DNA from 3 places in the Streptomyces odontotermitis genome. Region 3 is predicted to be linked to each of the others. Evidence: riboswitches for the same ligand, from Rfam matches in the RefSeq annotation. Region 3 holds a riboswitch; each other region holds the start of a gene.
What was found. A riboswitch is a leader RNA that binds a small molecule or an ion and turns the genes downstream of it on or off. The one in region 3 is predicted to bind S-adenosylmethionine.

Region 1: it holds a riboswitch for S-adenosylmethionine, as region 3 does, so the genes downstream of both, ACQB60_RS13965 (putative leader peptide) here and thrC (threonine synthase) in region 3, are expected to answer to the same signal.
Region 2: it holds a riboswitch for S-adenosylmethionine, as region 3 does, so the genes downstream of both, ACQB60_RS02170 (aminotransferase class V-fold PLP-dependent enzyme) here and thrC (threonine synthase) in region 3, are expected to answer to the same signal.

What each region holds. Positions count from the first base shown of each region.
Region 1 covers NZ_JBNJLS010000004.1:105,543-107,798, forward strand. Annotated here, with positions in the region: gene ACQB60_RS13960 (LLM class flavin-dependent oxidoreductase) at 1-338, opposite strand, end outside; SAM riboswitch class IV at 1,043-1,188, shown strand; gene ACQB60_RS13965 (putative leader peptide) at 1,226-1,291, shown strand; gene ACQB60_RS13970 (glutathione S-transferase family protein) at 1,387-1,905, shown strand; partial or broken gene ACQB60_RS13975 (glycoside hydrolase family 99 protein) at 1,902-2,256, opposite strand, start outside.
Region 2 covers NZ_JBNJLS010000001.1:460,696-462,951, reverse strand. Annotated here, with positions in the region: gene trpD (anthranilate phosphoribosyltransferase) at 1-1,045, shown strand, start outside; SAM riboswitch class IV at 1,150-1,267, shown strand; gene ACQB60_RS02170 (aminotransferase class V-fold PLP-dependent enzyme) at 1,445-2,256, shown strand, end outside.
Region 3 covers NZ_JBNJLS010000003.1:164,057-166,312, forward strand. Annotated here, with positions in the region: gene ACQB60_RS11530 (glucosyl-3-phosphoglycerate synthase) at 1-909, opposite strand, end outside; SAM riboswitch class I at 1,066-1,223, shown strand; gene thrC (threonine synthase) at 1,241-2,256, shown strand, end outside.

The DNA of each region.
Region 1 (2,256 bases), on a different contig from region 3:
AACGGCTCGGTGTGCGTGACCACCACGGTCGGGACCAGGCCGATGTGCCGGGTCAGTGGCGCGACCCTGGCCGCGACGAGGACGGCGTCCAGGCGGCCGCGGACCTGGTCCGTGCGCGGGTCGGGCTCGGTGGGGTGTACCGACTGGAGGCCGAGGCCGTCCTCCAGGGTCACGAAGTCGAGCAGGCCGCGCTCGGCCTCGGTGATCAGACCGGTCCAGTAGTCGGCGGTGAACAGTTCGCGCGGGCGGGCGGCCGGATCGCGCCATGCGGCCGGGTGCCAGCCGGCGCCGTCGAGGGCGACGGCGAGATGGAGTGGGGAGGGGGATGCGGACGTCACGGAGTGACACCTTCCTGATGGGCCGTACGGGAGTGGCCGACGGACGGAGAAGTCGGGAGCGACGGAGCGCGCCCGTCGGGGGTCCGGCCGGGCCGAGCGTGGTCGTCGGGGGCGTTGACGGCGTTGAGGGGCGTTGAGGGGCGTTGAGGACGTTGAGGGCGTCGACAGCCGGATGCCGCCGTCCTTCCGGAGCCGATGCTTCCGCAGCGGAGCTGGCGCTTTCGGAGCTGTTGCTTCCGGAGCTGACGCTTCCGGGGCTGTTGCTGCCGGGGCCGCCGCATCGGTGGGATCGGACGTCGGGTGGGCGTCGCCGAGTCGGCGTCAGGAGACGGTCGGCTTCGTCAGAGGGCGCGCCTCAGAGCGCGGTACAGAGGGGTGCGCTTCAGAGCACGGTGCAGAGGGTGCGCTTCAGAGCACGCGGCAAGAGGCCGTACACAGCGCGCTGTTGACGCGCAGGAGGTCCACACAGCGGTTCGCGCACAGCAGGAGGCGAGCGGGCCGCAAGGGGGCCGTCGCGTCAGCTCCGTGCATCGCTGTCTCCGTCACTTCTCCGCCCTGGGGCACCGTGCCGTGCGCCGTGAAATAGCTGCACGCCGCAAGCTATGCGCGCCGGGGAAGGCATGTCAACGCGCCTGCCCAGCAGTTGAGATGTCCGTCTCGGCCTTCTTGACGTGCCCATCGGGTCGGCCGACACTTGCCGGGACGGTCACGATTGTCAGCGCCCACGGGGCGGGCCACTCCCGCCCCCGCGGTCATCGGCCCCGGCCCGCTGGCAGGCAACCCTTCCACCGCGATGGGGTGCCCCGGGTGACGACCGGGTCCCGCCGGTGTGGCGGGGCAAGCGTGGTCTCGCCCCGGGCGAGCCCCTGAGTGTCGATCGGGTGGGCATGTCCCCGTACGGGTTGACCAGGCGACTTCATATCGATCTCCGGCGCGTTTCGAGCGCCGGCTGATACGCGGCACGCCAGCCGCAGTTCCCCCCTTCACCCTCTTCACCCTCTTCACTCCCTTCACCCCTGTCGCCCCCGTCGCACTCCCAGGGAGAGTCATGCCCGAGACCATGTCCCGCCTCGCCGGAACGCCCCCACTGCCCCGCTCCCCCGCGCCCCGGTTCCGCGGCCGCATCAGCGACAGCGGCGACGGGTTCTACCCGGCTCCGCACCGCTACGAGCTCTTCTTGTCGGAAGGGTGTCCCTGTTCCCGGCGCATCTCCCTCGCCCTCGGCCTGCTGGGCCTGCCCCGGTCGGTCCGCCTGACGCGCCTCGCCAGGCCCGCCGATACGCCGCACGCCCATGCCGCACTCCGTGACGCCTACGCGGCGTCGGCGTACGGCTACGACGGCCCGCTGACCACGCCGGTGCTGCTGGACCGCTGGAGTGGACGGATCGTCAGCAACCACACCCCCGACATCCTCCGCGACCTGGCGGGCCCACTCCGGGGACACGACGGCCTGGCGTCACTGCCGCTGTATCCACGGCATCCGGCCGGGGCTGTCCCTCACCTTCGCGACCTGCTCGACCGGGGCGTCTCCCCGTCGGCCCGGAGCGCGGCCGCGCCCGCCTGCTGAGCGGGCCCGGCCGCCCCGCCGGGCATCGGGACCGTCGGACGCACGTCGGTGAGCGGGAGTTGGCCCTTCAGCATGCGGCCGCCGTCGCCGGTGAGCCGCAGGTAGTAGTCCGCGGAGCAGGCGGTGCCGTCCTCGTCGAGGGCGAGGAAGCCCGAGTCCGCGGGGACGTGGGCGGCGCTCTCGGCCGTCTTGGCGATCTGGTTGCCCTCGTTGTACTCGTCGAACATGGAGATGTAGATGCCCTGGGCGCCGAGCCGGACCATGTTGTAGAACTGCCGCCACATGAAGTCGCCGTGGGCGCGCTGGCGCGACTGGACGTCGCCGGGCAGCACGCACGGCTGGTAGTCGATG
Region 2 (2,256 bases), on a different contig from region 3:
AGGAGGCGACACCGCGGCGGCCCGTTCCTGGCCCGACGTGCTGAACGGACTGCTTGACGGGCGCGACCAGAGCGCCGACGACACGGCCTGGGCGATGGACCGCATCATGCGGGGCGAGGCGACGGACGCGCAGATCGCCGGGTTCGCCGTCGCGCTGCGGGCCAAGGGCGAGACCGTCGAGGAGATCACCGGTCTGGTGCGGGCCATGTACGACCACGCCCATGTGATCGACGTGCCGGGCCCCAGCGTCGACATCGTCGGCACCGGCGGCGACGGCGCCAAGACCGTCAACATCTCCACGATGTCCGCGATCGTCGTCGCGGGCGCCGGCGTGAAGGTCGTCAAGCACGGCAACAGGGCGGCCTCCTCGGCCAGCGGCGCCAGTGACGTACTGGAGAAGCTGGGCGTCAATCTCGACCTCACCCCGCAGCGGGTGGCCGAGGTGGCGCAGGAGGCCGGGATCACCTTCTGCTTCGCGGTGAAGTTCCACCCGGCGCTGCGTCATGTGGCGCCCGCGCGGCGGGAGCTGGGGATCCGGACGACCTTCAACTTCCTCGGCCCGCTCACCAACCCGGCCAAGGTGAAGGCCCAGGCCACCGGGGTCGCCGATGCCCGGGTGGCGCCGATCATCGCCGGGGTGCTCGCCGAGCGGGGCTCCTCCGCGCTGGTGTTCCGCGGCGACGACGGCCTGGACGAGCTCACGCTCACGGGCACCTCCCGGGTGTGGGTGGTGCGCGACGGCGCTGTCCGTGAGGAGACCTTCGACCCGCGCGACGTCGGGATCGGCGTGGTGCCCATCGAGGCGCTGCGGGGCGCCGACGCCGCGTACAACGCGAAGGTCGCGCTGCGCCTCCTCGACGGGGAGACCGGGCCGGTGCGGGATGCGGTGCTGCTGAACTCGGCGGCGGCCCTGGTGGCCCTGGAGGCGGGGGAGGGGAGCCTCGTGGAGCGGATCCGCGCGGGCATCGACAAGGCCGCCGAGTCCATCGACTCGGGCGCCGCGCGGAAGGCGCTGGAGCGCTGGGTGGCGGCGAGCAACCGCTGACACGGCATCGAGTGTGACGCAGAGCGTCGAGTGTGACGCAGGGCGCAGTCCGGATCCTGGACTGCGCCTTGCGCGTTCTTGATCGTGTGGCAAGATGCAGGGCAGGTCATGAGTGACAGCGACTACGGCCCCGGCCCGCTGTCCGGCAACCCTCCGTCCGTGGCGGGGTGCCCCGGGTGAAGACCAGGCGGTGGACAGCAAGGTCCACGGCAAGCGCGGACCCCTCGCGATCACCAGGGGTCCTGGTTTTCGAGGGAGCAGTCTCGTGAGCAAGCGAATGCGATAGGGCTTCGAAGCCCCTCTTCCGCAGACCTTTCTTCTCTTCATCACTGCGGTGCCGTCGTGCCCGAATCTGGTCCGGTACGCAGTGAACTCGCTTTTCTCTCACGGGAGTTCGCTATGTCTGTTTCCGCCGTTGCCGCCGACTCGTCCGTCTGTGCCCCGCTGCCGGTCCTCGGCCGGGACGTCACCGTTCCGCTGGTCACCGGCGGTGAGGTCACCTACGCGGCGCTCGACTACGCGGCGAGCGCCCCGGCCCTGCAGCGGGTGTGGGACGACGTGGCGGCGTACGCCCCGTACTACGGCAGCGTGCACCGCGGCGCCGGGTACCTCTCGCAGCTCTCCACCGACCTCTTCGAGAACAGCCGCAGGACGGTCGCGGAGTTCCTCGGCTGCCGCGAGGGCGACCAGGTCGTCTTCACGCGCTCGACCACCGACTCGCTCAACCTGCTCGCGGCCGCGCTGCCCGCCGACTGCCAGGTCTTCGTCTTCGAGACCGAGCACCACGCCTCGCTGCTGCCGTGGCGCGACGCCCGCGTCACCTACCTGAACGCGCCGCGCACCCCGCAGCAGGCCGTCGAGACCCTGGAGCGCGCCCTCGCCGACCGCGACCCTTCCCCGAGCTCTCAACTTCGTTCGAGCAGGGGAGGCCCCATTGGGCCCGCCCTGGTGTGCGTGACGGGTGCGTCCAACGTGACCGGTGAGCTGTGGCCGGTGCGGGAGCTGGCCGCCGCCGCGCACGCCCACGGCGCCCGGATCGTGCTCGACGCCGCGCAGCTGGCGCCCCACCACCCGGTCTCCGTCAGCGAGTTGGACGTCGACTGGATCGCGTTCTCCGGGCACAAGCTGTACGCGCCGTTCGGCTCCGGGGTGCTCGCCGGGCGGGCCGACTGGCTGCAGGGGGCCGAGCCGTACCTCGCGGGCGGCGGGGC
Region 3 (2,256 bases):
GGACATCGGCGGCCGCTCCTCCGTGTCCACCGCGTAGGTGCGCGGTTCGAAGCCGTGCTCCCCGCGCACGAACTGGGTCAGCTCGGGCCGCACCAGGTGCCCGCGGGCCAGGCGCAGCTGTGCCGTCCGGTAGATCGCCGCCGCCATCCGCCCGAGCGCCTGCCCGTCCTGGTGCCGGTGCCTGCGCACCCCGACGTCGACCTGCGCGAGCGCGTCCAGGCCCACCGTGTGCAGCGCGTCGACGAGCAGGCCCAGCTCCACCCCGTACCCGACGGGGAAGGGCAGCCGCTCCAGGAGCGAGCGCCGCGCCGCGTACTCGCCGCCCAACGGCTGGACGAACCCGGCCAGCCGGGGCCAGTGGAAGTTGAGCAGCGGCCGCGCCATCAGCTCGGTGACCCGGCCGCCCTGGCCCGCGGAGCCACCGAGGGGGCGGTCGTACATCGCCTTCACGAACTCCACGTCCGGGTCGGTCAGGAGCGGCCCGACGATGCCCGAGACGAAGTCCGCCGAGAACTCCTTGAGGTCCGCGTCGACGAAGCACACGATGTCGCCGCTCGTCACGAGGAGCGAGCGCCACAGGACCTCACCCTTACCGGGGACCACCGGAATCCGGGGCAGCACCTCGTCCCGGTGTATGACACGGGCACCTGCCTCGCGCGCGACCTTCGCGGTGCCGTCCGCCGAGCCGGAGTCGATCACCACGAGATCGTCGACGAGCGGGGCCTTCTCGATCAGCTCGCGGCGGATCTCGGCGACGATGTCACCGACCGTCTCCTCCTCGTCGAGGGCGGGCAGGACGACGCTCACGGTGGTGCCACAGGCCCGCTTCGCGGCGAGGAGCTCATCGAGCGGACGGTCGGCCACGGACCAGGAACGCCTGCTCAGCCAGCGCTCGACTTCTTCCAGCACGGTCAGCGGCTCCTTAATTGTGATCCATCTCGCGGTTCGGACGACTATCTCAAGGGTCCTGGCCGTCGGTTACAGTCTTGAGCAAGGCCGGTGACCATCGCATGTCGGGGGTCGCCGCCGCCCGAGAGGGCGAACCGAAGACCAACAACCGAATACCGCTCATCCAGAGGGGCAGAGGGATACGGCCCGTTGAAGCCCCGGCAACCCTCCAGCCGGTCTCGTGGCGACGCCGCAACGTCGACACCGCGAGGCTCCCGGCTAGGGAAGGTGCCAATTCCGTCTCGCGGCGAAGTGCGTCGCGGGGAAGATGAGGAGAAAGGGCCTCGCCTCCATGGCTGTGCAGACTGTCGCCACCACTGGTACCACCACCCCCGTAGACCTCGGTCCGGCCTCCGGCCTCTCCTGCCGTGAGTGCGGAACCCGCTTCGAGCTCGGCCCGATCTTCGCCTGCGCCGAGTGTTTCGGCCCCCTCGAAGTCGCCTATGACTTCCCGGCCACTGGCCCGGAAGCCCTCCGCAAGCAGATCGAGTCCGGCCCCGCCAACGTCTGGCGCTATGCCCCGCTGCTGCCCGTCCCGGCCGACGTCGCCGAGAAGCCGAACCTGAACCCGGGCTGGACGAAGCTGGTCAAGGCCGACAACCTCGCCCGTGAACTGGGCGTCGCGCAGGGCAAGTTGTTCGTCAAGGACGACTCCGGCAACCCCACGCACTCCTTCAAGGACCGCGTCGTCGCGCAGGCCATCGAGGCCGCGCGCGCCTTCGGCTTCACCACCCTGTCCTGCTCCTCGACCGGCAACCTGGCCGGTGCCGTCGGCGCCGCCGCCGCCCGCGCCGGCTTCCGCTCCTGCGTCTTCATCCCGCACGACCTGGAGCAGGGCAAGGTCGTCATGGCCGGTGTCTACGGCGGTGACCTCGTCGCCATCGAGGGCAACTACGACGACGTGAACCGCTTCTGCTCCGAGCTCATCGGCGACCCGCTGGGCGAGGGCTGGGGCTTCGTGAACGTGAACCTGCGGCCGTACTACGGAGAGGGCTCCAAGACCCTCGCGTACGAGATCTGCGAGCAGCTCGGCTGGCAGCTGCCCGACCAGCTGGTCATCCCGATCGCCTCCGGCTCCCAGTTCACGAAGATCGACAAGGGGCTGCAGGAGCTGATCAAGCTCGGCCTCGTCGAGGACAAGCCCTACAAGCTCTTCGGGGCCCAGGCCGAGGGCTGCTCGCCGGTCTCCGTCGCCTACAAGGGCGGCCACGACGTCGTCCGCCCGCAGAAGCCGAACACGATCGCCAAGTCCCTCGCGATCGGCAACCCGGCCGACGGCCCGTACGTCCTGGACATCGCGCGCCGCAC